4 regions of the Isoalcanivorax indicus genome follow, and region 3 is predicted to be linked to each of the others. Evidence: predicted binding sites of a transcription regulator. Region 3 holds the regulator's gene; each other region holds the start of a gene.
What was found. The regulator sigma-54, encoded in region 3, starts transcription at its own class of promoters, with help from an activator protein. The targets are predictions, from matches to a motif close to TGGCACNNNNNTTGCTNT.
Positions count from the first base shown of each region.

Region 1: DKW65_RS03255 (TorF family putative porin) is a predicted target of sigma-54. The motif match lies at 4,798-4,815, and genes of this name have one in related genera.
Region 2: DKW65_RS08340 (ammonium transporter) is a predicted target of sigma-54. The motif match lies at 6,226-6,243, and genes of this name have one in related genera.
Region 4: DKW65_RS07635 (NarK family nitrate/nitrite MFS transporter) is a predicted target of sigma-54. The motif match lies at 3,834-3,851, and genes of this name have one in related genera.

Region 1 covers NZ_QGMP01000001.1:700,561-708,193, reverse strand. Annotated here, with positions in the region: gene DKW65_RS03280 (PhoH family protein) at 53-1,489, opposite strand; gene DKW65_RS03275 (methyltransferase family protein) at 1,729-2,238, shown strand; gene DKW65_RS03270 (C40 family peptidase) at 2,153-2,890, opposite strand; gene DKW65_RS03265 (DUF2817 domain-containing protein) at 3,056-4,117, shown strand; gene DKW65_RS03260 (hypothetical protein) at 4,169-4,639, shown strand; gene DKW65_RS03255 (TorF family putative porin) at 4,910-5,584, shown strand; gene DKW65_RS03250 (endonuclease/exonuclease/phosphatase family protein) at 5,815-6,822, opposite strand; gene DKW65_RS03245 (copper chaperone PCu(A)C) at 6,879-7,325, opposite strand; gene DKW65_RS03240 (SCO family protein) at 7,303-7,633, opposite strand, start outside.
Region 2 covers NZ_QGMP01000001.1:1,837,314-1,844,946, reverse strand. Annotated here, with positions in the region: gene DKW65_RS08370 (MaoC family dehydratase) at 1-113, shown strand, start outside; gene DKW65_RS08365 (GGDEF domain-containing response regulator) at 303-1,415, shown strand; gene DKW65_RS08360 (DUF2505 domain-containing protein) at 1,459-2,004, shown strand; gene DKW65_RS08355 (SDR family oxidoreductase) at 2,005-2,817, opposite strand; gene DKW65_RS08350 (dicarboxylate/amino acid:cation symporter) at 2,861-4,135, opposite strand; gene DKW65_RS08345 (hypothetical protein) at 4,214-4,855, opposite strand; gene DKW65_RS08340 (ammonium transporter) at 4,852-6,171, opposite strand; gene DKW65_RS08335 (EVE domain-containing protein) at 6,350-6,820, opposite strand; gene prmB (50S ribosomal protein L3 N(5)-glutamine methyltransferase) at 6,931-7,633, shown strand, end outside.
Region 3 covers NZ_QGMP01000001.1:2,465,941-2,473,573, reverse strand. Annotated here, with positions in the region: gene DKW65_RS11190 (BPSS1780 family membrane protein) at 1-419, shown strand, start outside; gene DKW65_RS11185 (BPSS1780 family membrane protein) at 559-1,371, shown strand; gene DKW65_RS11180 (HPr family phosphocarrier protein) at 1,373-1,654, opposite strand; gene rapZ (RNase adapter RapZ) at 1,657-2,508, opposite strand; gene ptsN (PTS IIA-like nitrogen regulatory protein PtsN) at 2,513-2,986, opposite strand; gene hpf (ribosome hibernation-promoting factor, HPF/YfiA family) at 3,003-3,302, opposite strand; gene DKW65_RS11160 (RNA polymerase factor sigma-54) at 3,372-4,835, opposite strand; gene lptB (LPS export ABC transporter ATP-binding protein) at 5,019-5,744, opposite strand; gene lptA (lipopolysaccharide transport periplasmic protein LptA) at 5,741-6,232, opposite strand; gene lptC (LPS export ABC transporter periplasmic protein LptC) at 6,219-6,773, opposite strand; gene DKW65_RS11140 (KdsC family phosphatase) at 6,770-7,303, opposite strand; gene DKW65_RS11135 (KpsF/GutQ family sugar-phosphate isomerase) at 7,318-7,633, opposite strand, start outside.
Region 4 covers NZ_QGMP01000001.1:1,671,594-1,679,226, forward strand. Annotated here, with positions in the region: gene DKW65_RS07620 (NAD(P)/FAD-dependent oxidoreductase) at 1-522, opposite strand, end outside; gene nirD (nitrite reductase small subunit NirD) at 523-876, opposite strand; gene nirB (nitrite reductase large subunit NirB) at 873-3,413, opposite strand; gene DKW65_RS07635 (NarK family nitrate/nitrite MFS transporter) at 4,020-5,495, shown strand; gene DKW65_RS07640 (bifunctional protein-serine/threonine kinase/phosphatase) at 5,495-7,216, shown strand; gene DKW65_RS07645 (CmpA/NrtA family ABC transporter substrate-binding protein) at 7,577-7,633, shown strand, end outside.

The DNA of each region.
Region 1 (7,633 bases), 1.8 Mb from region 3:
TTGACCCGCTTCCGCCGCTGTGAGCAAGCCCACAGCGGCGGGTCGGACAGAATCAGAGGTGGGTTTCGGCGTATTCCGCCAGGACAGAACGCGGCACACCGTTGAGCTGCACCGAGCCGCCGAAGGCAAAGCCCTTGAAACGCTCGGTCATGTAGGTGAGCCCCGAGCTGGTGGGGCTCAGGTAAGGGGTATCGATCTGCGCCAGATTGCCGAGACAGACGACCTTGCTGCCCTCCCCGGCCCGGGTGACGATGGCTTTCATCTGATGCGGGGTCAGGTTCTGGCTCTCGTCGATCAGGATCAGGGACTTCTGGAAGCTGCGCCCGCGAATGTAGTTGAGCGCCTTGAACTGGATATTCGCGCGCTCCTTCACATAGTTGATGCTGCCGTTGGGGTTCTCGTCATTCAGGTGCAGCGCCTCGATATTGTCGTTGATGGCGCCCAGCCAGGGGTCCATCTTTTCCTCCTCCGTGCCCGGCAGGAACCCGTGTTCCTCGGCCAGCGGCGGCGTCGAGCGCGTCGCGATGATCTTGTTGTAGCGCCGATGCTCGATGGTCATCTCGATGGCCGCCGCCAGCGCCAGAATGGTCTTGCCGGAGCCGGCCGCGCCGGTCAGCGTGACCAGGTGAACATCGGGGTCCAGCAGCAGGTTCAGCGCGATGGCCTGGTGGATATTCATGGGTTGCAGTCCCCAGGCCTGCTGGTCCAGCAGCTGCTCACGGGGCATATGCCGGAGCGTCACAACGCCCTGCTCCACCTTCAATACGCGCCCGACAAATCCCTGCTCATCAATGATGAACTGGTTGGGATAGATCTCCTCTCCCAGCACTTCACTGACCAGCAACCCGTGGGAAATATGATGCAGGGTTTCGGCACCCTGTTGTTCGGTTTCCACCTGGGGAATGCGATCCCAGAAGGAGCCCGTCATCTCGAAATAGCCGCGCGTCAGCTGACGGATATCCGACACCATCTGGTCGTTGTGGTAGTCCTCCGATTCGATGCCGCAGGCGCGCGCCTTCAGGCGCATGTTGATGTCCTTGGTCACCAGCACATAACGCCGACTCGGATCACGGGATTTCATGGCCGCAATATCATTGATGATGCGGTTATCGTTCAGGTGTTCCGGCAGGCAACCGGCGTCCTCGCCCCGTGGCCGTGGCATCAGTACCGACAGGGTGCCCAGCAGGGCCTCACCGCCGCGCGGAATCGCCACCCCCGCATCCACTTCATCCGGGGTCGCTGCACCCAGCACGCTGTCGATCAGCCGTATGGCCGCGCGACAGTCGGCGGCAATGTGCGACTTGCCCGACTTGAGCTTGTCGAGCTCCTCCAGCACGGTCATCGGAATGACCACGCGATGCTCCTCGAAGCTCATCAGCGAGTTGGGGTCGTGGATCAGGACGTTGGTATCAAGAACGTAGATTTTTTCCAGTTGGGTGCTGCTGCGGACTGATTGAACTGCCTGGACTGCAACCGCGCGCTCTTCCATGTGTGTCCCCCATGAGACCATATGATGAAGTGGGTGACGGCAGGCGGCTGCAGAAGTGACGCGACCCCCTTACCGCCGGTTGAAACCCTGTTTCGGCGGATCGGTAAAGGTATTGCTGATCGCGATCACCCCCACAAAGGCGGGAGTTGCCCTAAACATAACCCGGTTATCGGCGCGGTACAACTCACCGCGACATTCCGCTAAGGTAGGCGCCAGTTCCGGCCATCTGGTGCATTGCCTTGTCGTCAAAAAAAGAGCCGCCCGAAAATGAGTCGTCTCCACGGCTGTCGCCCGACGACCGCCCCCAGGTGATGACGCCGCCGCCCCTGTTGCACCTGGGCGGCCTGCTGATCGGTTACTCGCTGGATCAGGTGTTCGGCCTGGGCCTGCCGGATATCGCGCCCTGGTCGTTGCTGGCCACGGTACTGGTGTTTCCGGCGCTGGGCCTGCTGCTGTGGACATTGCTGATGTTCCTGCGTCATCGCACCACACTGATGCCGCACCGGGCCGCCAGCCATCTGATTACTGGCGGGCCCTTTCGCCTGAGCCGCAATCCGATTTACCTGAGCTTTGCCCTGCTGCATCTCGCCTGCGCCTTCAGCCTGCAGAGCGGCGGCATGCTCGCTGCCCTGATACCGGTGCTGTATGTCATGGACCGGCATGTCATTGCAGCAGAGGAAGCGTTCCATGCACGCCGTTTCGGGACCGACTGGACGGCGTTCCGCGCCCGGACACGGCGCTGGCTGTAACGGCACCGGCGACCGGCGCCAGGCGAGCCACAGTCTTGAGCAACACCGGCGGCGCCATGCTGCCGTGCAGTAATTGCAGCCGCTGCGAACCGAAATGCCCGGGCACATAGCCGCTGCTGCGATCATGCCGTGGCAGCCATCCCAATCGCCGGTACACCTCTGCCACCAGTTCACTGCAGAACACGCCGGACAGATCGGGGCGCAACTGGAAGCCGGTCACCAGATCACGCATCAGCGCCTGCATGAAGTTCTTGTAGGGGCGATGGCTGAACTGCCGCACCAGACGCGCGACCATACGTTCGCGGGCCGGACTCAAGGGCGCGCCCTGACGGGCCCGCCAGGCCACATCCCCGCCATAAACCTCGATCTTGTCGCGCACCGGCACCAGCGCCACCCCCGGCGTAGGCGCGCCGGTGCGAATATCCGGCGCATCACCGCCAGCCGTCGCTTCCAGTAACAGGGGCTGATCGTAATCCGGCAGGCACACCACCATGCCGACATGGCTCCAGTGGCTGCGGGTAAACAAGCGAATGGTGTCGCTGGGCAGTCCGCGACCGGCAAACAGCAACAGATCGCCAGTGCGGAAGCGGGACACCAGGCCGTCGGGGTCGGCCTGATTCAGAGGTGGACGTTGCGGCAGCAACCTGATCACCTGAAGCTCGCTCTGCTGTGCATCAAGGGCGAGACTAGGCAGATCACATGACGCTGCGGTGACGGTTTTATCACCGCATGATGAAGCCTGCGACGGGCCGGACTGTCATGCCGCTGTCACGCCACGGCCGCAATATGGCTACCCTTCCCGCCTGCGGCCCGCGCCATGGAAGAACGGCTTTACCTGTTACAGCGCCATTTGCCCGAAGAGATCCAGTTGCAGCGTCTGCTGCACGACGGCGCTCGCTGGTTACGGCACGATATTGCCTTGACACTGGAGACGCAGGGGCAGCCTCTGCCTGTGCATGTCATCGAACTGGGGAGCCGTGCCCCGGGGGTGCCGGTGATCGGGTTCTTCGGCGGCGTGCACGGTGTTGAACGGATCGGCAGCCAGGTGTTGCTGTCGTGGCTGCATGCCCTGGTGCAGCGCCTGCAATGGGATGCCGCCTTTCGCCAGCGGCTGGACCGGGTGCGTATCGTGTTCATGCCGATGATCAACCCCGGCGGTCTCTGGCATCGCACCCGCTGTAATCCCAATGGCGTGGACCTGATGCGCAACGCCCCCATCGACGCCATGGGCAAGGTGCCTTTTCTGGTCGGCGGTCATCGCATCAGTCGCCACTTGCCCTGGTATCGGGGCAAACGCGGCGCGCCGATGGAACCCGAGGCGCAGGCCGTGATCCGGGTGGTGCGCGAGCGTCTGTTGGCGGCCCCGTTCTCACTCAGTGTCGATTGCCACAGCGGCTTCGGCCGGCGCGACCGCTTGTGGTGTTGCTATGCGCGCAGCCACCGGCCGATCGCGCACATCGCTGAGGTGCTGACGCTGAAACGCCTGTTACAGCAGACCTACCCCTACCATCATCCCTACCTCATCGAACCCCAATCGGTGAACTACACCACGCACGGCGATCTGTGGGATTTTCTTTATGACGAGTCCCTCGACACCCACCCTGACCACACGTTCCTGCCGTTCACACTGGAAATGGGCTCATGGCTGTGGGTGCGCAAGAACCCGAAACAGATGCTCGATTTCTTTGGCTACTTCAATCCCATGATCACGCATCGCCACCACCGGGTGTTGCGCCAGCATCTGCCACTGTTCGAGTTTCTGCTCGCCGCCACCGACAACTGGCAGAACTGGATTCCGCTGCCCCATCAACGCGCCGAGCGCACCCGCCAGGCCATCGAGGAATGGTTCACTGAGCCCGCCGAGCATGGCGCGCGCTAGAGAATCGGCCTAGACTCTGCTGCATTCCATGACGTCTCCGGAGTTACCCCCATGCATCGTTTCGCCGCCCTTGCCAGCCTGTGCCTGCTGGCTGCCTGCAGCCATTATCAGGCCCCCTATGGCGCAGACACCGCCGAGGTCACGTTTACCAGCAACAACGTGACCGGCCAGCCCGCCGTGTGCGATGACCAGGGCAAGCTGCGCAACACTCGCCGGGCGCTGGCAGCGGTACCGTTTGAAGCCGGCGTGTTCCATGAAATCAATCAATCCCTCGGCAAGGACGATGCCGTGACGGTGAGCGTGCCCGCTGGTGATGCACTGACATTGGGCGTGCGACACGGCAAGCGCACGCGGGGCACCACGGACTTCCGCTGCCGTGAAGCCCTGCAGTTCACCCCCCGCGCAGGCGAGCACTACCAGGTGCATTTCATGCTGGACAGCGGCGTATGCGGCATCGGCGTGACGACCGCTGACGGCGATCCCGTAGACGACGCCCGGCGCGTAGGTTGGTCCTGCCCCTGATCGCCAGGCCCTTCCCGGCGCCGTGAAACGGTCACGGCGCCATCATGATTCTTCCTTTTTGCACCACAATAGCGCAGCGCACCATTGCGGGGCGCACCTCCCTGACCCTCACGTCCTCCGCATCAAACAAGTCACTGTTTTAAAAAGCATTTCAAGGCTGGCACGGTCTGTGCTTTATCCATCGCAGCTGTCAACGGCACGCCGTCGGCACTTTCAGCTACGAGACACGTTCAGCTACGAACAGAAAACGGACCAAGAGGGTTGTATCGGATGAAAAGCAAATACGTATCTGCCATGAAGAAATCCCTGCTCGCCGTCGCCGTCGCCGGCGCAGCATCTGTCGTGCCGACCACGGCCACTGCCGAAGTCAGTGCAAACCTGGGTATTGCCAGCCAGTACTTGTGGCGTGGTCAGACACTCACCAGCGGTGGGGTCGTGTTTGGTGGCCTGGATTACGAGCATGATTCCGGCTTCTACGCTGGTTTCTGGACGTCCTCAGAAGCTGAGGATCTGGGTATCGAATACGATCTGTACGGCGGTTACGCTGGCGAAATCGGCGACCTGAGCTTCGACATCGGCTACGTGTCCTACTGGTACACCGTAGATCCGGGTGAAAACATCTTCCAGGAAGCCTACCTGTCTCTGGGCTATATGGGCTTCGGTCTGGATGCCTTCTTCGGCGTTGGCGATCTGGGCTGGGGTGACGGCAAAGAGAAAAACAAGGACAACTACTACGTCCTGAGCTACGGCTACGAGCAATTCGGTATCGCGGTAGGTTACTTCGACACCGACGACAGCGACGGCCAGTACACCCACCTCGATTTGAGCTACGAAGCTCTGCCCGGTCTGGTGTTTACTGCTTCGCAAATCGTGGACAAGAAGGACGCGAACACCGACCTTAACGACAACCTGACCTTCATGGTCAGCTACGAGTTCAGCTTCTAAGCTGAAAACGGCGGCCACCTTCGGGTGGCCGCTTCGTTTGACAGGCAGCATGTGTCACGAAAGCAACACAGAATTTCGGCAGACTCTGCCCAGGGCGAGAAAATCTTCTGTACAGCACGTCACGTACAGGTAGAATGCCCACCCTTTCGGCCCCGCGGGACATCTCCCTGGTCCTCGCTGTTACCTGCAAGCAGCTCGTCTCGCGGGGCCGATTCTTACTCTCCCCCCGGCTACTTTTTCAGATACACACCAATGCCATCATGATCCGACACCACCTGTGTGCCGCCATGGTCATACAGCGTGCGGAAGCGGCCAGCATTGCCACGCGTCACGGCCGCACGCTGCAGGCGGGCATACAGGCGCGGCGACAGGAAGGCGTGGTCGATAGCCTGGCGCTGGCAGCGGAAGATGTAGGTGAAGCGGTCTTCTTCTGCCACGCGGGACCAGTGGCTGCGTAGCGGCGGGCGATCCAGATAATCGAAAGGTTCGTGGTAGTGGCGGGTGCCGGAGCCGTCCGGGTCGGGCGCGGTATTGAAATCGCCGATCAGCATCAGCGGCACCCCTTCGCTGATCCGCGCCAGCGCCCAGCCGCGCAATGCCCTGGCCTGGGCCAGGCGACGCGCCTGGACCTGGCTGCTGCGGCGCGCATCATCCAGACCATGACCGCTGCGGTTATGCACGATCAGCACTTCGAAGGCGAAAGGTTTCTCGATCCGCACATGCAATGGCGGGCGGTGAAACAGCCAGTGGCCCAGATTGCGCTCGCCCTTGAAAACCTGCTGCACCGTGACCCCGTCCACCGGCGCGCGGACCATTACCCCCACATCGATACCGGAGGGATCATGCCCTTCCTCCAGCCAGACGCGGTACTGCGGCCCGCCTGCTGCCTCGATGCGTTCTGCCAGCGCTTCAAGCAGCGCCAGGGTTTCCACCTCCTGCACCGCCAGCACATGGGGCGCAGACAGTACCGTGATCACGTAGTCCGCGAGCGCCTCCAGCCGGGCTTCATGCTGCGCCGGGTCCGGACGATGACGGCCGCTGCGACCCGGCTCCAGGACATTCCACAGGTTCTGGCTGGCCACCAGCAACTCGTCGGCGGCGGGTGCCGGCAAAGGCCGCACCGTCTCGTCCACCGGGCAGGCGGCGTGCAGGCTCTGGGCGCACAGCAGCCACCCGACCAGTAACAGACCAGACCAGGCACGATGCGGGGAAATCAGGGGGCGTAACGAAAAGAACATGGGGACAGACTCATGGCGACAGGCACCACGAATCTACCCCGGCAGGTATATCGCTGTCAGCGACGCACTTCGAAGGGCAGGCAATAGGGGGCCGTGGCATCAAACTCGAGACACAGCTCCACCTGTTCGCCTTCCTCCAATGGCCTGGCCAGCCGGAACAGCATCAGGTGATTGCCGCCCGGCGCAAACTCCACCGTTTCACCGGCGGGGATCGGCACATTGCGCAGGCGCTGCATACGTCGGGTGCCGTCTTCCTGCGCTGCCATGGTGTGCAACTCACCGGCGCCGGCAATCTCGGTGGTGAAGCCGAGCAGCGTCACCGGCACCTCACTGGTGTTGGTCACCGTAAAGTAGCCCGCGGTGGTACTGCTGACCGGCGGCACGGCGCGTACCCACATGTTGTCGATAAACAGTTCGGGCTCATCGATTTCGCCCGCAAAAGCCAACCAGGGCAACACCAGCAGCAGGTAAAGCCCCCGCTTAAAGCAGCGTGCGCAGGTCATCTTTGATCTCCTCCAGATCGGCATCCACCGGGTACAGCTTGCGCACCCGCGTCTCGCGATCAATCAGATAGACAAAATCACTGTGGGCAAACTCGGTGCCGCCCTGGCTGTCCTCACCCACCGGCATATACACCACGCTGTACTGGCGGGCGATTTCTTCGACCTGCTCGTCGGAGCCGGTCAGGCCGATAAAGTCCTCGTGGAACCAGGCCAGATATTGTCGCAAGTGCTCGGGCGTATCCCGCTCCGGATCAAAGGTGACAAACACCACCTGCACGTCATCGCCATGGCCACCGGCCTCCAGCTGC
Region 2 (7,633 bases), 630 kb from region 3:
CGACGGAGCGCAAGCCGGGGCAGTGGTTGCTGAAATTCGAATACACCGTCGACATCGAGGGTGAGGACAAGCCGGCTCTGGTGGCCGAGTGGCTGGTGATGTACTTCGTCTGACCCCTTTTCACCGAAAGTGGGGTATTGTCCCATCCCGATACGGCGCAGGTGCGGTATGCTGTCATGGTTGTGAGGGCCCATTGGGGGGCACAGTAACAACACATACCGCAGACGCCCGCAGGTGGTCGGGCCGCAGCATCTGTTGACGACGCTGCGGCGCGACGCCCGGACAAGAGGCAGGACAATCCGATGACACAGTTACCCGGCCGCCCGGGGGGCAAGCCGCGCCTCATCATGGTGGATGATTCACGGGTCATGCGCACAGCGGCAACCAAGATGCTCGGCGACCGCTTTGACGTGGTGGTTGCCGAAGATGGCCAGAAGGGGTGGGAGGCCATCCGCTCGGACCAGAGTATCCAGGTCGTTTTTACTGATCTTTCCATGCCGGAACTGGACGGTTACGGATTGATTGAACGTATCCGTACCTGTGACGATGCGGGCATTGCCGGGTTGCCGGTCATCGTCGTCACCGGCGCCGAAAACGACGAAGCCGCGCGCGAAAAAGCGCTGCAGCTGGGTGCCACCGATTTCATCACCAAGCCATTCAATACCACCGACCTGACAGCACGGGCCACGGCCCATGCCAATTATCAGCGCGCGCGCCGTGCACTCGAAGAAAACACCACCATCGATGCCTTGACCGGGCTCGGCAACGCTACCTTCTTCAATAGCCGTCTGAAGCAGGATCTGGCGTTTGCGGCACGCCATCGTCACGCGTTGTCGGTGGTGCGTGTCGAAGTGGATCATTTCAACAAGCTGTTCATCCGTGCGGGCAAGGAAGCGGCCGATCAGTTGCTGGTGGTGGTGGCAGATCTGGTGCGCCGCCTTATTCGCAAGGAAGACACGGCAGCACGCATTGGTCTGGCGCAGTTCGCCATTACCTTGCCCACGGCGGACAGCCCCGGGGCGCGCGTGTTCGCCGAGCGGCTATGCCGCCAGGTGCGTGAGCAGGTCATCAGCCACGGCGGGCGCCGCTTGCCGGTGACGTTGTCGGTGGGCGTGCTGACGCCGGCATTCCATCCCGGCCAGACTGCACGCACGGTACTGGAAGAAACGGCCACCGTGCTCCAGCATGCCGCCAGTGCGGGCGGCGATCGCGTGGCCACAGACGCGGATCTGCGGCGTCTGGCGCGGGACCGGTTGCCCTCCGCGCCCAGCGATCCGGTGCAGGCGGCCTATTCGCCGCCGCCGATGAGTGTCGAGCAGGCCCTGGCGATGCTCAAGGCCGGTCGCACCGAGGAGGTCAAGGCGCAGCTGCCCGCGCTGCGCCAGCAGCTGGCCCCGTTGCTGGCGTTGCTGTAATAATCGGCCATGGCCCCCGTCTCGCTATCAGCCGGAGCAGCGTGTGAGTGTCAATCTGGATCGCAGTCGATCGTTTCCCGTTTCTGCCAGAACCCTGTATGAGGTGCTCGCCAGCCGCGACTTCTATGCGGCCCGCTTTGCCATGTCCGGGGTGAGTGACTACGGTTACGAGGAATGCCGTCACGATGATGGCAGTCTGACCATTCGCTTCAGTCGCCAGTTGCGCACCGATACGGGGCGCGGCAAGGTGCCCGGCTTTGCCAGGCGCTTCATTCCCGGTTCAGCGGCGCTGCAGACCGAGTTTGTCTGGTTGCCGGCGCAGACGGCGCCGTTCCGGGCCCGTTTCAGTGTCGACGTGAGCGGTGTGCCGGTGTCCGTCAGCGGCGACATGCAGTTGCTTGATGTGGCGGGAGGGTGCCGCCAGGTCTTGCGGGCGCACATTCGCAGCAGTGTGCCGCTGGTGGGCGGCAAGCTGTGCCAGTTGATCGCGGACCAGGTGGACCGGGGTCTGGATAAGGACTCGCAGGCCACGCATCGCTATCTGATCGAGGCGGGCCTGGTCAGTGAGGTCGGGCGCGGCGTGCGTTGATCAGCGTCGCCGCATCCGTTCGCCCAGCGCCGCCATCCCGGCAAGGAATCGCGCCGGGCGCCAGCGTTTGCTGCGCCAGGCGCGACGCGCCGCCGGGTGGGGCAGAATCAGGAACTCATCGCGGTCGAGTCCCGAAAAAATCCGTTCGGCAATTTCCCGCGCCGAGTAATCCTGTTTTTCCAGCAGCTTTTCGAAACGGGCCCGGGTGACCGGGTCCGGCGCACGCAGTGATTCACCCAGATTGGTACGGAAGAAGGACGGGCAGGCAACGCTGACGCGAATGCCCAGTGGCAGCAGTTCGCTGTACAGGCTCTCGGACAGGCTGACCACCGCCGCCTTGCTGACGTTGTAGCTGCTCATGCCTGGCGGTGGCGTCAGGCCGGCCATCGAGGCGATGTTCAGAATGCGACCGGCACTCTGGCGTTTCATCGCGGTAAGCGCCGCGCGGGTGCCGCGCACCACCCCCATCAGATTGATATCCAGTACCCAGTCCCAGTCATCGGCGGGCAGGGTTTCGAACAGGCCGGCAGCAGCCACGCCGGCATTGTTGATCATCAGATCCAGTTGCCCCCAGCGGCTGACGACCCGGTCCACGGCCTGGCGCAGATCGCCTTCGCGGCGCACATTGCAGTCGATGAACAGATGTTCGGCATTGAGGTCTGCGAGGGCCCGACAGGCCTCATCGCCACGCAGGCTGTTGATGTCGGCGATGGCCACGCGGTAGCCGCGTTCGCCAGCGATCAGCGCCAGTTCGCGGCCAAGACCGGAAGCGCCGCCGGTAATCAGAACAGTGGGCGCGGCAGGGTGGCTCATGGTGCGTTGTCCTTCTTGTGGTGTGTTTACACGTAGACCGGATTTACAGTTGATGGGCGGGCACCGAGAGCACGCCTTCCTCGCCTTCGCTGCGCGCAACCAGTACGGCGCCGACACTGTCGCCCCAGATATTCACGGCGGTGCGGCACATGTCGAGAATTCGGTCAGTCACCAGAATCAGACCGATGGCTTCCGGTGGCAGCCCCACCATGCCGAGAATCAGGGTGATCGCCACCAGACTGGCAGCGGGTACGCTGGCCACACCGATGGAGGTCAGCAGCGACGCCACGACGATCATGAACTGGTTGGCCAGGGTCAGATCCATGCCGTAGGCCTGGGCAATGAAAATGACGGCCACGCATTCATACAGCGCGGTGCCATCCATGTTGACGGTGGCGCCCAGAGGCAGCACAAAGCTGGCGGTGCGGCGCGATACGCCGGCGCGTTTTTCCACACATTCCATGGTGAGGGGCAGCGTGGCCGCCGAGCTGGCGGTGGAGAAGGCGGTCAGCAGGGCCGGCGTCATGGCCTTCAGATGGCGGATGGGCGGTCGTTTGGCCAGCAGGCGAATCGCCAGCGGCATTATCACAAAGGCATGCACCGCCAGTGCCAGCAGCACCGTGACAAAGAACCAGGCCAGGGGCGCGATGGCATCGAAGCCGGTACGTGTGACGGTGGCGGCGATCAGACCGAAGACGCCGAGTGGCGCAAACCGGATGATGAACATGGTGATCAGCACCATGGTCTGGTACAGGCCATCCAGTGCCCGGGTCAGCGCCCGACCGGGTTCACCCTCGACCTGGCGCAGGAAATAACCGAACAGCAGGGAGAATACGATCAGGCCCAGCAGTTGGCCGGTGGCGGCAGCATGAATCAGATTGGAAGGCACCATCTGCATGATGATGCCGGCGAAATCCCCGGCGCCCCGTCCCTCGATGCGGGCCAGCACATCCGCCGTGTTTTCGGCCAGGCCAAGGCGGTCGCCCGCCGGCTCGCCGCCGATCACACCCGGGGCGATCAGGTTGACGATCAGCAGACCGACGAGAATGGCGACCAGGCTGCTGCTCAGGTAAAACAGCACCGTCTTGCCGCCCAGGCGCCCCAGGTCGCGGCCATCGCCCAGGTTCACCAGACTGACGATGATGGCGCTGGTAATCAGCGGCACCACGACCATCTGCAGCGCGCTGATGAACAGGGCCCCCACGGTGTCGTAAATCGCCAGCAGCGGGATATCCAGCAGCCGCGTCTCTTCCGTGGTCAGCCAGCCTGCTATGGCCGCCAGGGCCATGGCGATGAATATCTGGTTGTGCAGCTTCACGCCCGTCTCCTTTTTATGACGGGGTAGCATACGCAGGCGACGCCGACGGCGGCAACCATGCTGCGCCGGCCAGGCTTCTCAGAGCAACATGGCAAGATGCCTGTCCAGTGCGGGCTGGCTTGCCTTGACGTGGCGCAACGCGTCGGCCAGCGCCCGGTCCGCAGGCACCGGGCCAAGCCGTTCTGCCAGCACCACATAGGTGCGATTGACCAGGGCCTGCAACAGCGGGTCGGGCACTGAGGGTACTTTCAGAGGGGCATGGTCGCTGCCGAGCCAGCTCTGCAGCGAGGCCACCAGCGCAACAGGCCATTGCTGCCGATTGACGGAGCCCAGCAGGTCAAGGCGAAAGGCGTGCCGCTGTGACAGTGGAATGCGTGTCAGCAAGGCTTCCATCAGGGCGCAGAAGGCGCTGGCGGTGTCGGCGGAGTGGTCATCCGCTGCCGGACGGCGCAAGGCATCCCCCTTGAGGGGGTCCGGCAGCAGGGCGTTGGCGGGCAGGTTCATGGCCTGCACCAGACTCAGCAGTATGTCCGAGCGGCGCGCGCGCAGGCTGTCATCGCGGCAGATGTCGGCGACAAAGCGCTGCAGGGTAAAGCGCGGCCGGTCAGCATAGTGGGTTTCCCAATGATGCAGGGCTTCCATCAGATCTTCGCGGGGCAGAAACGGTTTCAGGCCGGTGTAGACGGCGCGCCGTTTGTCGCTCAGTGCGTTGCTCATCATGCGCGGCCCTCCATGGCGGCAGCCCGCTCAGCGGTATAGGCGGTATTTTCGGAGGGGAATTCCGGGTAGCCGATCTCTGCATGCTCACTCAGATCCAGGCCACGCTGCTCGTGCAGCGACGGCGCGCGCAGGCCCATGAGTAATGCGATCAGGCCGTACATCAACAGAGCACTGAAGAACGTCCAGACAAAGCAGGCGAGGATGCCGATGACCTGCACCATCACCACCTGCATGTTGAACATGTCGCCCGCCAGGAACAGTCCGGCGGCCAGGGTGCCCCAGACGCCCGCGATGCCGTGTGCCGACACGGCCCCCACGACATCATCCAGCCGCAGGCGCAGCAGTGTGTGCATGCTCAGGCTGCACAGGATACCGCCGATGAAGCCGCTGAGCAGGGCAAAGGGCGGCAGCATGCTGTCGGCCCCGGCGGTAATGGCCACCAGTCCGGCAATACTGCCGTTGACCGTTTCGGTGAGCAGGATGGGACGGCGGGTGGTGACGGCCAGCAGCATGCTGCCGCAGGCACCGGCTGCGGCCGCCAGTTGCGTATTCAGCAGTATCAGGCCGATATCGGTGGAGGCTTCCAGCGTGGAGCCACCATTGAAGCCGAACCAGCCGAACCAGAGGATGAAGCCCCCCAGGGCGACCAGGGTCAGGTTGTGGCCGCGGATCTCGCGCGGGCGCCCCTGATCGTCGAAGCGGCCCAGACGCGGCCCCAGCACGAGAATACCCGCCAGCGCGCACCAGGCGCCCACCGAGTGGACCACGGACGAGCCCGCGAAATCGATGAAGCCCATGGTGGCGAGCCAGCCGTTATCGTTCCAGACCCAACTGCCGAACACCGGATAGATGAGGCCGGTGATGACCACGGCGCCAACCAGATAGGCGCCGAATCGCGTGCGCTCGGCCATGGCGCCGCTGGCGATGGTCACCGCCGTGGCCGCGAACATGGTCTGGAACAGCAGCATGCCGTAGGTATCGCTGTCGGCCGCGCCGATCATGAACTGATCGGTGCCGTACCAGCCGTGGCTGGCACCGAACATCAGCCCGTAGCCCAGGGCCCAGAAAATGACCGTACCGATACACACATCCATGTAGTTTTTCATGACCACATTGAGCGCATTCTTGGCCCGGGACATGCCCGATTCCAGCAGGGCAAAACCGGCTTGCATCAGGAAGACCAGCGCGGCGGCCGTGGCCAGCCAGACCATATTGCCTGCGGCGCCGTCATCCGCCAGGGCGGCGGTGGGAAGCAGGGCCAGCAACAGGGTCAGCAGCGCGACCCGGGGCAGGGTGGGGCGTTTCAGGCTTGGCATGGTGCTACAGCTCCACAAGGTGGGGCGCCGGGAAGGCCCCGTTGTGGCAGAACTGCTGCAACCGCCGTGCCAGCTTGTGTGCCCCCGTCGCGCGCGGTGCGCTGCCGTCAGGCGCCGTTCGGGGGCACGCCGCGAGGGGTGGTGGCGGCGCGGCGCACTGCGATGGTGCGCCCGTGCGTCAGGGGTGTCGGATCAGTGGTGCCAGTCGCTCGACAATATACTGCGCGGTGGCATCGTCCACGGCCTGAATGGAGAGTCGGCTGCGGTTGACGAGTTCCAGATGGGCCAGTCGCGGATCGGCCTTGACGGCCTCCAGGGTCAGCGGCGTACCGGCATGCGCCTGGTAGGCCACGTCCACCTGCAGCCAGCGTGGCGCCTGCGGGTCGGAGGTGGGATCGTAGCAGGACGATGCCGGGTTGAACTGGGTCGGGTCCGGGTGGGCTGCCTCGATCACCTCGGCCAGCCCGACGATGGCGGGCACCTTGCAGCTGGAATGGTAGATAAAGACCTGGTCGCCGCAGCGTACGTCATCCCGCAGCCGGTTGCGCGCCTGATAGTTGCGGATGCCTTCCCAGTGGCAACTCCCCTCGAAGTGCAGGTCATCAATGCCATAGGTATCCGGTTCGGTCTTGAATAGCCACCAGGCCATGGGAATGCCCTCTTGTCGTCTCCGTGATGGCGAGATTGTAACGCATCTCTGTGCTAATCTTGCCGACCCCGGCCGTGCGGCCGGGCCGTACAGAACAGGACCCTTCCGGCATGATCAGCGAACAGGAACAGCAACAGGCCTGCGCCACCCTGCACACCGTGCGCGATTGTCTGCGCTGGGGTGAATCTGCCCTGCGTCGGGGCGGTGTCTTTCTGGGCCATGGCACGGATGATTACGGCGATGAAACGCTGAATCTGCTGCTGCATGTGCTGGGCCTGCCCTGGGACAGCGATCCGCGTCTGCTGGACGCCCGTTTGCTGCCTATGGAGCGGGACGCCTTTGTGGGCCTGATGACCCGTCGCGTCAACGAGCGTCTGCCGGCGGCCTACCTGAGCGGCCGCGCCTGGTTCTGTGGCCTGGAATTCCGCGTCGACGAGCGGGTGCTGGTGCCGCGCTCACCGCTGGCGGAGCTGATCGAGCAACGCTTCGAGCCCTGGCTGGTGCCGGAGCAGGTCGGCCGCGTACTGGACCTGTGCACCGGCAGTGGTTGTATCGCCATCGCCGCTGCCTGCGCGCTGCCCCATGCCGAGGTGGATGCCAGCGATATTTCTGAAGCGGCGCTGGCGGTCTGCCGTGACAATATCGCCCTGCACGGGCTGGAGAGTCAGGTCCGCCCGCTGCTGGGGGATGGTCTGTCCGCCGCCGAGGGGCGCTATGATCTGATCATTTCCAATCCGCCCTATGTGGATGCCGCCGACATGGCAAGCCTGCCGGACGAGTACCGGCACGAGCCGGTGCTGGCCCTGGCCTCCG
Region 3 (7,633 bases):
CAACGACCCCGCAAATATATGAGGTGCTGGGGTTCTTCGGGACGTCGGCGGGAGGGCTGGATGAGTCGGGTGATCTCTCCGGCATGGCGGGATACTATGTAATTACGACTCTGGTTTTTCTCGCTTATTTCTCTTTCTTCTGGTTTTCAACGGGTTTGGTTTTTCTGGGAGGAAAGAGTATCCCGGATGCCATCACTGAAAGCATATCGGGGTTCTACAAGAATATTGTTCCTTTTATCTGGTACGGCTGTGTCGCCTTTATAGTGTCGCTTCTGGTGGTCGGCGGTATGACGTTCTTGATGGTTTACCTTGGGGTTTTCGGTGTTGCGGTTTTGATTTTTTTCTTGATTGTGATGATTCTCGTGTTCTTGATGAGTCATTACAGTTCGTTCCGGGACATCTATACTGATACCCTCTGATCCCTGGCGTGGCTGAAGTTCATTTTTTCAGCAGTCAGGGAGGGAGAGGGGTGTCGACGGAGCAATTTCATTGTGGCGACTTCAAGGTCGCCAATGAAGATTGCACAGGACTGATTTTCAATTCAATGAGGGAACAGTGATGCAAGGGGAAAATCCGTATCAACAACCGCAGGCCGATGTGATGCCGTTGCGTGAGGCGTCCGAGATGGCCGTCAACCCGCCTCGGGGGCGTGATATTGGCGCGGGCTGGCGCTGGATTGCCGATGGCTGGCGTGTGTTCAAGAGTGCCTGGGTGCAGATCTTTTTTGGTCTGCTGCTGCTGTGGCTGATCTCCATGGCCATTCAGTGGGTGCCGCTGGTGGGCTTTCTGGCGTCCATGATACTGACGCCTGTATTCAGCGTGGGTCTGCTGGTGCTGGCCTGGAAAGCGGATGAGGGGCAGAGTCCCTCGATCAGCGATATCTTTGCCGGGTTCCAGAACAAGTTTCCGCAGCTGGTCATGCTGGGGCTGGCTTACATGGGGCTGATCCTGGGTGCGGCGCTGATCGTGGGTCTGCTGGCCTATCTGCTGATGGCAGATGCCCTGGTGGCATCCTTTGCCATGCTGGAAGCGATGGAAGAGGGGGGTGCACCGGCCTTCGCCGATGACATGATGTTGCGGCTCGCCCTGCTTGTGCTGCTGTTCATGGCAGTGATGTTGCCGGTCATGGCGATGTACTGGTTTTCACCGGCGCTGGTGTTCTTCGGCAATCGCGGTATCGGCGAGTCGCTCAAGGAAAGCCTGATGGGCTGCCTGAAGAACATCCTGCCGATGTTCTGGTACAGCATCGTCATGATCATTCTGATGATTCTGGCGGTGATTCCGCTGGGCCTGGGGCTGCTGGTGCTGTTGCCGGTGCTGGCGGTGAGCTACTACAGCTCGTTCCGGGATATCTATACCGATACGCTGTAAGTCACTCGCCCTCGTCGAACCGCCGGGCAAACAGGTCGGTGAGTTCGTCGAGGGCTTCTCTCGCCTGTTCGCCTTCCACGCGTACTCCCACCTTGCTGCCCTTGGCGGCGGCCAGCGTCAGCACGCCCATCATGTTACGGGCTTCGACCTCGCGACCATTGCAGCGCAGCAGGATGCTGACCTCGTGACGGCAGGCCACGCTGACCACTTTGGCGGCAGCGCGGGCATGCAGTCCCAGGCGATTGATAACGGGCAGTTCTGCTTCCAGCACAGTGTCGGGCATGCTTATTCCAGTTCCAGATGCCGGATCTGGGCATCCCAGCCAGCCTTGCAGAGACGCTCTGCCAACTGCTCCACCATGTACACAGAGCGGTGGCGGCCGCCGGTGCAGCCGATGGCCACCGTCATGTAGGTGCGATCGTTCGCTTCATAGCGCGGCAGCCAGCGCAGTAGCAGCTGTTCGATATCGTGCAGCAGTTCAGGGGTGTCGCTCTGGCTGCCGAGAAAATCCTGGATCGGTTTCTGGCGGCCGTTAAAGGGGCGCAGGGTGGCATCCCAGTGCGGGTTGGGCAGCATGCGCACGTCGAAGACCAGGTCGGCATCCGGTGGCACGCCATTCTTGAAGCCGAAGGACTCCACCAGCAGCGACAGGCGACCGCTGCGCTGGGCCACACGATCGCGAATCATGTTGCGCAGGGTGTGTGGGTCCATCTTGCTGGTGTCCACCAGCAGGTCTGCGCTGGTCTGGATGCTGGCCAGTAACTCGCCTTCGTGGGCGATGGCTTCCGAGAGCGACATGTCCTGGTCGCTCAGCGGGTGGCGGCGGCGGGTGGCGCTGAAGCGTTTCAACAGGGTGTCGTGGTCGGCATCCAGATAAATGACTTCGCAGGTCAGGCCCTGTTCGCGCACCGCGCGCAGCAGTTCGGAGAAGCGCGGCAGCTGGCTGCGCAGGTTGCGCGCATCGATGCCCACAGCAATGCGTTCAATCTCGCTGCTCTCTTCGCGCAGCTGGGTCGCCAGGGTAGAGAGCAGGCCAAGAGGCAGGTTGTCCACACAGTAAAAGCCCAGATCTTCCAGAGCTTGCAGGGCGGTGGTCTTGCCGGAGCCTGAGCGGCCGCTGAGGATTACCAGTTTCATCGGGTCAGGACGCCAGTCGCAGTTCCGCTTCAGAATCGACGGCCGTGCTGAACAGGTGCGCTGCCGAGGTAGCCTGGCGCAGGCCATCGCGGAATGCGGGCTCGTTGAACAGCGCTGCCAGGTGGCTGAGGGTTTTCAGATGTTGTTCCGGGTTGTCTTCGGGGACCAGCAGTACGAACACCAGGTCCACCGGGCGGCTGTCCACCGCGTCGAAATCAATGGCCTCGGCCAGGCTGACCAGCAGGCCGAGGGGTTTGCTGCATGAGGCCAGCCGGCAATGGGGAATGGCGATGCCTTCCCCGATGCCGGTACTGCCCAGGCGTTCACGCGCAATCAGGGCGTCAAAGACTTCCTGTTCGCTCAAACCGGGACTATCCCGTGTGGCCAGTTCCGCCACCTGGTCGAGCAGACGCTTCTTGCTCACGCCCTGCAGGTGGTAGTGGGTTCGCTCCGGTGTCAGCAGTTCCCGTACGCGCATGATGGGTACTCAGATCTCAGTGTCCGTGGTTACGATTGACCGACTTTTCCTTGTGCTTGAGGATCTGTCGGTCGAGCTTGTCAGTCAGCATGTCGATGGCAGCGTACATGTCGCCAGCCTCGGCAGTGGCGAAGACCTCACCGCCGGCCACCCGAATGGTGGATTCCGCCTTGTGCGTCTTCGGTTCCGGCGACAGGATCACCTGAACACTCGTAATGTGATCAAAATGCCGTTCAAGCCGGGTGAATTTCTCATTGATGTACTCGCGCAGGGCATCGGTGATATCCAGGTGGTGACCGCTGATGTTGATCTGCATGGCTGACTCCTGTACCTGCTTCAGTTGACCGCCTATCCCGCGATCGGTGCCAGCCGGGCCCTGCGTGGGTCAGACCAGCCGCTTGCGCTCGCTGGATGCCGGTATACGCATCGCCTCTCTGTACTTGGCGACAGTGCGTCGCGCCACCTGAATGCCCTGTTCATTGAGCAGGCTGGCCAGCCGGCTGTCGCTCAATGGTTTTTTCGGGCTCTCGGCGGCGATCAGCTTCTTTATGATGGCACGAATGGCGGTGCTTGAACATTCACCTCCGCCTTCGGTGCCCACATGACTTGAGAAGAAAAATTTCAGCTCGAACATGCCCCGGGGCGTGAACATGAATTTCTGGCTGGTGACCCGGGAAATGGTGGACTCGTGCATCTCCACGGCGCTGGCGATATCCGCCAGGACCAGCGGTTTCATGGCCTCCTCGCCGTACTCGAAGAAGTCCTGCTGGACCTCGACGATGCGGGTGGCGACCTTGAGCAGCGTCTCATTGCGGCTTTGCAGGCTCTTCAGGAACCAGCGAGCCTCCTGCAGCTGATTGCGCAGGTAGCTGTTGTCATCGTCACGCAACTGCTTGCTGCCCGCCATGGCGGCGTAACCCGCGTTCAGCCGTACCTTGGGCAGGGCATCGCCGTTCAGCTCGACACGCCAGCGCCGCCCCTGCCGCCGCACGATCACGTCCGGCACGGTATAGGTCTCGGCCTGTTCCACGATGCTGTCGCCGGGGTGCGGGTTGAGGCTGCGCAGCAGACGGATCACCTCCACCAGTTCAGTCTCGGTGACCGCCACCAGACGGCGCAGCTGGGCGTAGTCGCGGCTCTCCAGCAGCGGCAGGTGCTGGGTCAGGCGCAGGGCGGCGTCACGCCAGGGGGTCTCGTCAGGCAGCAGGCGCAGCTGGATGGCCAGGCACTCGGCCAGGTCGCGGGCGGCCACGCCAGGAGGGTCGAAGTGCTGCAGGCGATGCAGCACGGCCAGGACCTCGTCCTCTTCCGGCCACGGCGTCTCGATGCCTGAGGGCAGGCTGCGCCGCGCGGCTTCAGCGATATCCGTGAGGGAGCAGGTCAGGTAGCCGCGATCATCAAGGCTTTCAATGATCGCGTAGGCGATGACGCGGTCGGCGTCGCCCATGGGCGTCAGGTTGAGTTGCCACAGCAGGTGTTCGTCGAGGCTGGCGCTGGCGGCGGTACGCTGCTCCCAGGCTTCCAGGTCGTCCTCGGGGGCGCCCGCGCTCGGGGCCTCGGTGAAGGGGTCCTCCCAGTCGGTATCGACGCCGCTGTCGTAGTCGTCCACCACGGCGTCATCGTTGCCCGTCACTTCACCGGGTTCCAGGGGTTCCTCGCCCGCCGTATCGCTCAGGCTGTCGCTGGCGTAGTCCTCTTCGTCCAGCTCCAGCAAGGGGTTGGCTTCGATGGCTTCCTGGATCTCCAGGCGCAGGTCGAGCGTCGACAACTGCAGCAGGCGGATGGCCTGCTGCAGTTGTGGTGTCATGGTCAGGTGCTGACCGATCTGTATCTGCAGACCTGGTTTCATCTGATGGTGTGTCCCCCGAACGTGTCGCAATAACCGGCAGGGCGGTTAACTGATCTTCACGTCAACAGGGTCCAAGGATAGCAACCAGCAATTTTCGTGCCCATTCTTGAATTCATACGGCGAATGGGCTAGGTCGGCGCTTCATGCACTGTTATGGCGCACTTTTTGCGCCAGTCGGGTGTGTCACAGGCGGAAATCGGCGCCCAGATAGACATCCCGCACCTGCTGGTTGGCAAGGATGGTGTCCGCGTTACCGGCAGCAATGATGTGGCCGCCGCTGACGATATACGCGGTATCGCAGATGGTGAGGGTCTCGCGCACATTGTGGTCGGTGATCAGCACGCCGATACCCCGGTCGCGCAGGTGGGTGATGATGCCCTTGATCTCGTTCACCGAGATCGGGTCTACCCCGGCAAAAGGCTCGTCCAGCAGGATGAAGGCCGGGTCCGTCGCCAGACCACGGGCAATCTCGGCCCGGCGCCGCTCGCCCCCGGACAGGCTCATGCCGAGGCTGTCGCGAATATGCGTGATGCTGAATTCCTGCAGCAGCTGCTCCAGTCGTTCCTGGCGTTCGGCCTTGTTCAGGTCGTTGCGGGTTTCCAGGATCGCCATGATGTTGTCGGCGACACTCAGGCGCCGGAAGATGCTGGCTTCCTGCGGCAGGTAGCCGATGCCACGGCGGGCGCGGCCGTGCATCGGCAGGGCCGTGATGTTGTCGCCGTTGATGCTGATATAGCCGGCATCCGGCGGTACCAGCCCGACAATCATGTAAAAGCAGGTGGTCTTGCCCGCGCCGTTGGGGCCGAGCAGCCCCACCACTTGACCGGCTTCCACCTGAAGCGAGACATCCTCGATCACTCGACGGCCTTTGTAGCTCTTGGCCAGATTGTGCGCGCTAAGCAGGCTCACGGCTGTGTTTCCCTGTTGCTGTCTTCCGCCGGAATCACCAGCCGCACGCGCTGCTCTGCACCGTCGCCGCTGGCCTCGATATCCCGGGTCGAGAGGTTGTAGACCACCCGGGCGCCCTGAAAGCGGCGGCCCCGGTTTTCGATATGTGCATCACCGCTGAGGGTGATGGTCTGGGCGGCCACATCATAGACCAGTCGGCTGGCCCGGGCATGGATGTCTGCGCCTTCGCGCAAGCGTACGGGGGCCCCCGTGGCCACAACGCGGGTCAGCTCGCCATCTTTCATGGTCAGTTCGATGCGCTCGGCGTTCAGGCGCCGTTCGCCCTGCATCATTTCGGCGTTGCCCTCATAGACCCCGATGCCGGTTTCCTGACGGAATACGGCGCGGTCGGCGCTGATCACGGCTTCCTGGGCGGCGGCGGGCAACGCCAGCAGCGCGAGCAGCCCGATCAGGGCCGCGCGTGCGATGGGGAAATCAGGTCGGGTCATAGCGGCTTTCCACCTGTTGCAGCAGTTGCACTTCGCCGTCGGCGCTGTTGGCTTCCATGGCGCCCGCACGGGTGCGGCCGCCGGGGTGGGTAATCTCCACGGTACCGGGACTGGTCAGGCGCTCAAGGGCGGATTCGTAAACCAGCTCTTCGCTCTGCACCAGCAGGCCATCGGGGCCGTGATCGCGTGCCTCCACGGCACCGCGCAGGGTCACATGGCGGCCCCGGTCACGGACTTCGCCGCGATCGGCGGTCAGCTCCCAGGCCAGCGCCGGATCATGCAGCGCCAGCCGTGGCTGCTCCACCAGTGTTTCGCCCCGCGTATCCATTTCCGTAATGCGTTCGGCTCGCAGGTCGTACTGCAGGTCGCCGCTTTCGGTAAAGGTACGGGCCGAGACACGCTCCACGATCAGGGCGGGCGGCAGCTCGCGCGCATCCTCGACAACGGTCGGCCGGTCCCGCCACTCGTGCAGCGCCAGCAGGCTCACGGCCGCCATGACGGTGACGCCGATGGCGCTGAGGACGCCCTGATTGCGGATCACGATCGTGCCCCCAGGATGAAATCACAGATTTCACGCACCGCGCCTTCGCCGCCGCGACATTCGGTGACCAGATCGGCGGCGGTTCGGGCGCAGGGGTGGCCGTTGGGCACGGAAAAGCCCAGTTGCGCCCAGACCAGCGCTGGCACATCCGGCTCATCGTCACCGGCATAGCCGACCTGACTGGCTTCGAAACCCAGCTCCCCGGCCAGCGCGGCCAGCGCCACGCCCTTGTCTTCACGCCCCTGGATGACGTGCTGGATGCCGAGGTCGGCGGCGCGGCGCGCCACCATGGCGGATTGGCGCCCGGTAATGATCGCCAGGGTCACGCCCGCGGCGGCCAGTTGCTTGAGGCCGTGGCCATCCAGCGTGCAGAACACCTTGAAGGTTTCACCGTCCGGGCCGTAGTAGAGGCGGCCATCGGTCATGACGCCGTCCACATCGAAGGCCATCAGGCGCAGTTGCCGCGCACGGGCGCGCAGGGTCGCGTTGCCCTGGCCGAGGGGAGCGGATGCGCTGGGGGCTGGATGCATGCGGGTGGTTCTCCTCAGACGACGCCGGCGCGTAACAGGTCATGCATGTTCAGCGCCCCCACAGGGCGGCGCCGGGCATCGACCACGATCAGACCGTTGATCTTGCGCTGTTCCATGATATTGACCGCTTCGGCGGCCAGATGTCCTGTTTCGATGACCACGGGATCGCGCGTCATCACCTGTTCGATGGCGCAGGTGCGGATATCCAGCGCCGGTTGGTCCAGTACCCGGCGCAGGTCGCCGTCGGTGAAAACGCCGCTGAGCAGGCCGTCAGCGCCCTGCACGGCGGTCATGCCGAGCCCCTTGCGGCTGATTTCCAGCAGGGCATCG
Region 4 (7,633 bases), 790 kb from region 3:
CAGCGTCACGGCAACACCGCGCTGGCGCAGCCCCTCGGCAGCCTCGATACCCAGGAAGCCGCCACCAATGACGACGGCAGCGCGCACTTCGCGGCTGGCCTGGATCAGGGCGCGCGTGTCCCGAAGGTCGCGGAAGGTCATGATGCCGTCGAGCTCACTGCCGTCGCAGGCAAGACGCCGGGGGCGCGAACCCGTCGCCAGCACCAGACGTTGATAAGGCAGTACCTCGCCACTGGCGGTGACCACCTGACGGCGACGGCGTTCGATACGCACGGCGGGATCGCCGGCAATCAGTCGGATATCGTGCCGCCGGTACCAGTCCGTGTCGTGAGTCACCACCGACGCCTCGTTCTGCTCACCGCTGAGCACCGGCGACAGCAACACACGGTTGTAACCCGGAGCCGCTTCAGCGCTGACCACAGTAATCGCATAGCGCTCCGGTGCGAGGGCCAGCAGCTCTTCCAGCAAACGCGTCGCCGCCATGCCGTTGCCAATAATGACGAGGGGGGCTTTCATCGACATTCAGGCCGCCGCAGGCTGTGCGGCGATCAGGATGCGACCGTCGCGTACCGTTACGGGCCACACCGGCACCGACACCGTCATGTCTTCCAGGCAGATGCCGGTGTGCAGGCAAAAATGCTGCTTGTACACCGGCGAGGCCACCACCAGCTTGCCACCGATATCCCCGACTATGCCCCGTGCCAGCACATTGGCGTCACTGAACGGATCATGGTTGCCGACAGCAAAGAAGCCATCATCGGTATGAAACAGCGCCACCTGCATGCCATTCACGCGCGCGGCCACGCCGGTGCCACGCACCACATCGGCCGTCCCGCAGATGTCTTCCCAGCCCACTACATTGGCCTTGACGTTCATGCCGGCTCTCCCTTTTCCTCGGTGACACGCAACCGTTGTTTTTCTTCCGGTCGCGCAGGACGTTTCTGACCCCGTTCGCGCACATAGACGATATGTTCGTCCGGTGTGTCGTCGTTGACGAACGCGTTGAAGCGCTTCACGGCCTCGGCGTCTTCGATGGTGCGTTTCCATTCGCAAACATAGGTATCGACCACCGACTGCATCTGCGCTTCCAGCTCTCCGGCGATGCCGAGCGAGTCATTGATGATGACGTCCTGCAGGTATTCCAGGCCGCCCTCCAGGTTGTCGCGCCACACGGAGGTCCGTTGCAAGCGATCCGCCGTGCGGATATAGAACATCAGGAAACGATCGATATAGCGGATCAGGGTCTGGTCATCCAGGTCGCTGGCAAACAGCTCCGCATGGCGCGGGCGCATGCCGCCATTGCCGCACAGATACAGGTTCCAGCCTTTCTCGGTGGCGATCACGCCGACATCCTTGCTCTGCGCTTCGGCACACTCACGGGTGCAACCGGACACCGCCATCTTCAGCTTGTGCGGCGAACGCAGCCCGCGATAACGCTGTTCCACAAAGATCGCCATGGCCACGGAATCCTGTACGCCATAACGACACCAGGTATTACCGACACAGGATTTCACGGTGCGCAGTGATTTACCGTAGGCATGCCCGGATTCAAAACCGGCTTCAATCAACTCACCCCAGATCAGCGGCAGCTGCTCCACGCGCGCGCCAAACATATCGATGCGCTGACCACCGGTAATCTTGGTGTACAGGTCATACTTCTGCGCCACCTCGCCGATCACGATCAGCTTTTCCGGTGTGATTTCACCGCCAGGCACGCGCGGTACCACCGAGTAGGTGCCATCCTTCTGCAGGTTGGCGAGGAAGTTGTCATTGGTGTCCTGCAGGCCGACATGCTCCGGCTTGAGCAGGAATTCGTTCCAGCAGGAGGCCAGGATCGAGGCCACCGCCGGCTTGCAGATGTCGCAACCGCGCCCCTGTCCGAACTGGCCCAGCAGGTCGTCGAACGTGCGAATGCCATGCACCCGCACCAGGTGGTACAGCTCCTGCCGACTGTAGGCAAAATGTTCACAAATGTGGTTGTTGACCTCCACACCCTGGCGAATCAGTTCGGCATCCAGCACCTGCTTCACCAGCGCTGCGCAACCGCCACAGGTCGAGGCGGCTTTGGTTTCGCTTTTCAGCGCGCCCACCGTGGTGCAGCCGCCGCTGATGGCGCCACACAGATCGCCCTTGCTGACATTATTGCAGGAACAGATCTGCGCCGTGTCCGGCAGTGCATCCACGCCCAGCGCCGGTTTATCGGCCCCCGCAGGCAGGATCAGCGAGGCGGCCTGATCCGGCAGTTTCATATCGTTGAGGCAGTATTGCAGCAACATGCCGTAATCGGCGGTATCGCCGACCAGTACGGCACCGAGCAGCTTCTTGCCGCTTTCGTCGATCACCAGCTTCTTGTAGATACCCGCCGGGCCATCCTCGAAGACACAGCTGGTCGCACCGGGCGCCATACCGTGTGCATCACCGATGGACCCCACTTCCACGCCCAGCAGCTTGAGTTTGGTGCTCATGTCCGCGCCTTCAAAACCGCGCGCGGTATCGCCGCTCAGATGCGCGGCGCAGACACGGGCCATTTCATAACCCGGCGCCACCAGGCCATAAATGCGCCCGGACCAGAGCGCCACCTCACCAATGGCAAATATCGACGGGTCCGAGGTGCGGCAGGCATTGTCGACCACCACACCGCCCCGCTCGCCGGTTTCCAGACCGGCCTCGCGGGCCAGTGCATCGGCTGGCCGGATACCGGCAGAAAACAGCACCATGTCGGTATCCAGCGTTTCACCGTCGGCAAATTCCAGCCGGTAGCGGGACTGCTCCCCGGCCACGATCTGTTGTGTCGCCTTGCTGGTGTGCACCTTGACGCCCAGCGCTTCGATCTTGCGGCGCAGCAAACGGGCACCGCCATCGTCCAGCTGCACCGCCATCAGGCGCGGCGCAAATTCCACCACATGGGTCTCCAGACCCAGATCCTTGAGCGCCTTGGCGGCTTCCAGACCCAGCAGCCCCCCGCCGATCACCACGCCGCTTTTTGATACCGACGCGCTGTCACGAATGGCTTCCAGGTCCTCGATCGTGCGATACACCAGACAGTGCGGCTGATCGTTCCCGGGAATCGGTGGCACGAAGGGGTAAGAGCCAGTGGCCAGCACCAGCTTGTCATAAGGCACGCGCTCGCCGTTGCTGCTGACCACCACTTTGGTATCACGCTCGATCCGCTCTGCGCGCTCCCCCAGCCGCAACGTCATGCCGTGCTCATCAAAGAACGCCAGCGTGGTCAACGCCAGGTCCTCGGTGGTCGCCCCACTGAACCAGCTGCTCAACTGCACCCGGTCGTACGCCGGGCGGGGCTCTTCACAGAACACCGTGATGTTGTAGCCATGCTCGCGGGCGGCCAGCGCCTCCAGCAGGCTCTGTCCCACCATACCGTTGCCGATAACCACCAGTTCCGGTTTGCTCATGAACACACCGCTCCTTCACCTGTCCGGCCTTTCACAAGGCACAAAAAAAAGGCACCCACCGCCCGGAGGTGACCGGGCCGTGAGCGCCTTTGCTCGCAATTTCGTCGTGATCTGTTCTGCGCCCCGCGCGGCTCGCCATTGAGCCGGGCGCGGCATACACCAGGGAAAGAGCAAGAGTTATGCCAGCTTGCTGCTGCGGATCACCCGGGACCCGGCAAACGCCTTCACAGCGCAGCCCTGGCGCGCTCTGCCCGCCCACCGGAGCGCCGCTGATCGGGTACACGGCGCGGCACCTGCGTCGTCTGCCTGCTTCACGCTTGTGCACCGCGCACCACAAGAAGGCACGCCGCCACCGTGGCGCCCCCCATGCCACCGCCGGAATCCACCTTGCGGCCACGGAATATGCCGTGCACGGATATGTGGCATACATCGTGCATCGTTATGGACAGCGCGCAGCAATGGTGCCGCGCGCAACGATTCAACGGGCAACGGCGCCCACCCACCCGGCCTTTATTGCCTGCCGGGCAGGTCTGTGGCCGGTGCCCTTCCATGCAGCGTGCCCAGACGGGTGGCCCGGTCCTCGATATCCGCGAGTACGGAGACTTCATGGCTACACAGCACGCGCGACTCAATCTGCTGAAACTGTCCGAACCCCGCATCCGTCTGCTGCACCTGAGCTGGATGGCGTTCTTTGTCAGCTTTGTGGTGTGGTTCTCCCATGCCCCGCTGATGGGCGAAATCCGCGAGGTGTTCGATCTGACCAGCGATCAGGTCAAGGCCCTCCTTATTCTTAATGTGGCCCTGACGATCCCCGCGCGGGTGGTGATCGGTTCACTGGTGGATCGCTTTGGTCCCCGGCGTGTGTTCGGCGGGCTGCTGATCATCGCCGCGTTGCCCTGCTGGGCGTTTGCGCTGTCCACGACCTACGAACAGCTTGCCGTGACCCGTCTGCTGCTCGGGTTTGTCGGCGCTGGATTCGTGGTCGGTATCCGCCTGATCAGTGAATGGTTTCCGGCCCGCGAAGTGGGCCTGGCAGAAGGCGTCTACGGCGGCTGGGGCAATTTCGGTTCCGCCGCCGCCGCCATGACGTTGCCAACCCTTGCGATGCTGTTCGGCGGCGAAAACGGCTGGCGCTGGGCCATTGCCAGCACCGGGCTGTTGTCCTGCATCTACGGGGTCATCTTTCTCTGGCGCGCGCGTAATACCCCGGCCGGCGCTTCCTATTTCCGCCCCAAGAAGGCCTCGGCCCTGGAAGTCAGCAGCCGTCGCGATCTCTACTTCTATATGGCCATGTGCGTGCCCCTGTACAGTGCGCTGCTGGTCATCGTCTGGCGACTGGGCCCGGGCCAGTTGGGCCTTTACGGCCTGAACGCGCAACTCGCGCTGGTGGCCATCATCGTGAGTCTGGCCATCGTGCAGCTCTGGCAAATCTGGCGCGTGAATCACGCACGCCTGCGCGAAGGCGTGCCACAACACGACCGCTACCGCTTCCGTCAGGTCGCCATTCTTGATCTTGCCTATATGGTGACCTTCGGCTCAGAACTGGCCGTGGTCTCCATGCTGCCGTTGTTCTTCATCGACACCTTCGCACTGAGTGCGGTGTTGGCCGGGGTCCTGGCCTCAGGCTTTGCCTTCATGAACCTGGTGGCCCGTCCGGGGGGCGGCTGGCTGTCTGACCGCTTTGGCCGCAAACGCTCCCTCAGCATCCTGCTCTGCGGCCTGATGCTCGGCTATGGCCTGATGAGCCAGATCGGTAGCACCTGGCCTCTGGTGCTGGCCGTCATGGCGACCATGTGTTGCTCGTTCTTCGTGCAGGCCGGCGAAGGCGCCGTGTTTGCCACCGTGCCCCTGATCAAACGCCGTCTGACCGGACAGATCTCTGGCATGGTCGGTGCTTATGGCAATGCCGGGGCGGTGTGCTTCCTGACCGTACTGACGTTTGTTGATCCGTCGGTCTTCTTCCTGGTGATCGCCGGTTGCGCTGCCGTGACCCTGGCGGCGGTACAGTGGCTTGACGAACCCCGCGGGCATATTGCCGAAGTGGATGAGAACGGTCAGGTCCAGTTGATCGAGGTAAGCTGATGACGAGTATGCCGGACATGGCGGATACCCTGGACGTGCCACAAGGCTCACCACCCGGCACACCCCAGGGCGCCACGCAAGACGCGGCCACCAGCAGCTTGCGTGTGCGCGTGGGCCAGTGCAGCGAGTGCGGCGTAAAACCGCATAATCAGGATGCTGTGGCGGTGCGCTTGCCGGCGGGCGAACCGCTGCGCACCAAGGGTCTTGTGGCGGCGCTGGCCGACGGCCTCAGCTCCGCCGAGGCCGGTCGTGAGGCGGCGGAGGCCTGCGTGCTCGGTTTTATCAATGACTACTACGCCACCCCGTCACTCTGGAGTGTGCCGCGCTCGGCCCAGCGCGTGCTGGAAGCGCTTAACCGCTGGCTATGCCGCCGCACGCTCGCCGGTGAAGATCACCTGTGCACCCTGTCGGTGCTGATTCTTCGCTCGCGACTGGCGCACCTGTTCCAGGTGGGCGATTCACGTATCTGGCGGCTGCGCGGGCGACAGCTGGAATGCCTGACCGAGGACCATAGCCGTCAGGCCGGTGGCCGGCGCCTGCTGACCCGCGCCATGGGCGGGGACACGCGGCTGGATGTCGATTACCGGCATTGCGATCTGCAACAGGGTGACATTTTTCTGCTGACCAGCGATGGCGTCCATGATGCCCTGCCCTGGCCCGTGATCGAGGACACCCTGCTCGGCTCGGAAAACCCGCAAGTGGCGGCCGACAACCTGGTGCGTTTTGCCCTGAATAATGGCAGCCGCGACAACGTCAGCTGCCAGGTGCTCGAAGTGATCAGCCTGCCGGATGCGAGCGCGGACGACGCTCTGGCCAGCCTGCGCGAGCTGCCCCTGCCGCCCCCCCTGGCACCAGGCATGCGCATTGACAACCTGACCGTCGTGCATGAACTCTACGCCAGTGCGCGCAGTCATCTTTATCTGGTGCGCGACGGTGAAGGGCAGCTCAGCGCCCTCAAGGCGCCGTCGATCAATCTGGAAGACGAACCGGAGGCACTCACCCGCTTTGCCCTGGAGGGCTGGATCGGAGCACGTCTGCGTAGCGCACATTTGCTCCGGCCGCTGCCACCGGAGGGCCCGCAGAGTTGCCTCTATCAGCGACTCGAATACATCGACGGCGTCACCTTGCGGCAGTGGCTGCGCGAACACCCCGATGCAGCGGTGGAAGAAAAGCTCTACCTCGCCGATCAACTGCTCAATGGCCTGCGTGCCCTGCACCGCGCCGATGTCATTCATGGCGACCTGAAACCGGACAACATCATGGTCGACCGCCACGGGCTGGTGAAACTGATCGACTTCGGCAGCTGCTATTGTCGCGGCCTGGATCAGCCGCCACCACCACTGCCGCTGGGAACACGACACTACACCGCACGTCATGTCAGCGCCGGCGCTGCACCCGATGAACGCGCAGACTTGTATGCCGCCGCCGTGATTATCCACGAAATGCTTACCGGCACCCTGCCCGACCCGGACAAACCCGCCCTGCGCCTGCAGCAACACAATGCCTTTGTGCCCATGTGGCTCAACCAGGCACTGCAACGTGCCCTGCACCCGGATGCCATCCCCTATGCCGATGCCGCCGAATTCCGGGCAGCACTGCGCAGCCCGGCCCATCATCCGGCGGTCATCACTTCGCAGCAACGCAACACCTTGCGCGCCTGGCAGGCCAGCACCGTGGTCCTGCTGCTGTTGCTGCTGCTCAGCCTCGCCTTGCATGTGTGACCCTGGCATGCGGCGTCGTCCTCGCTCATTTTTCGGGCATGGTTGCACCGGGATAACGCAACTCCGGTGCCACCTGCTCTCCTGCCAGCCAGGGAACGGACCTTTCGCTCACGCGTCGTAAGCCTCACAAGTCACTGATAAATATTTACTTATCCTGCGCATACCGCTGTCTGACCCGAGCCTTCCAGTAAAGCTGGCACACTTCCTGCTTTTATCCCTGTGTGCAACAGGATCAATGCGGGTCCTGTTTGCACAGGTCAATTTGTCGGGCAATGGCGCCCACACGTATTTCGGCTTCGGCCTGGTACGCGTGGGCGTTTTTTTTGGATTTTTTTTCGGGAACGGAAAGAGGGATACGTCATGAGCAAGGTACCGGGCCAGGCACAGGACAAGGCGTCACCGCTAAGCCACAGCGGC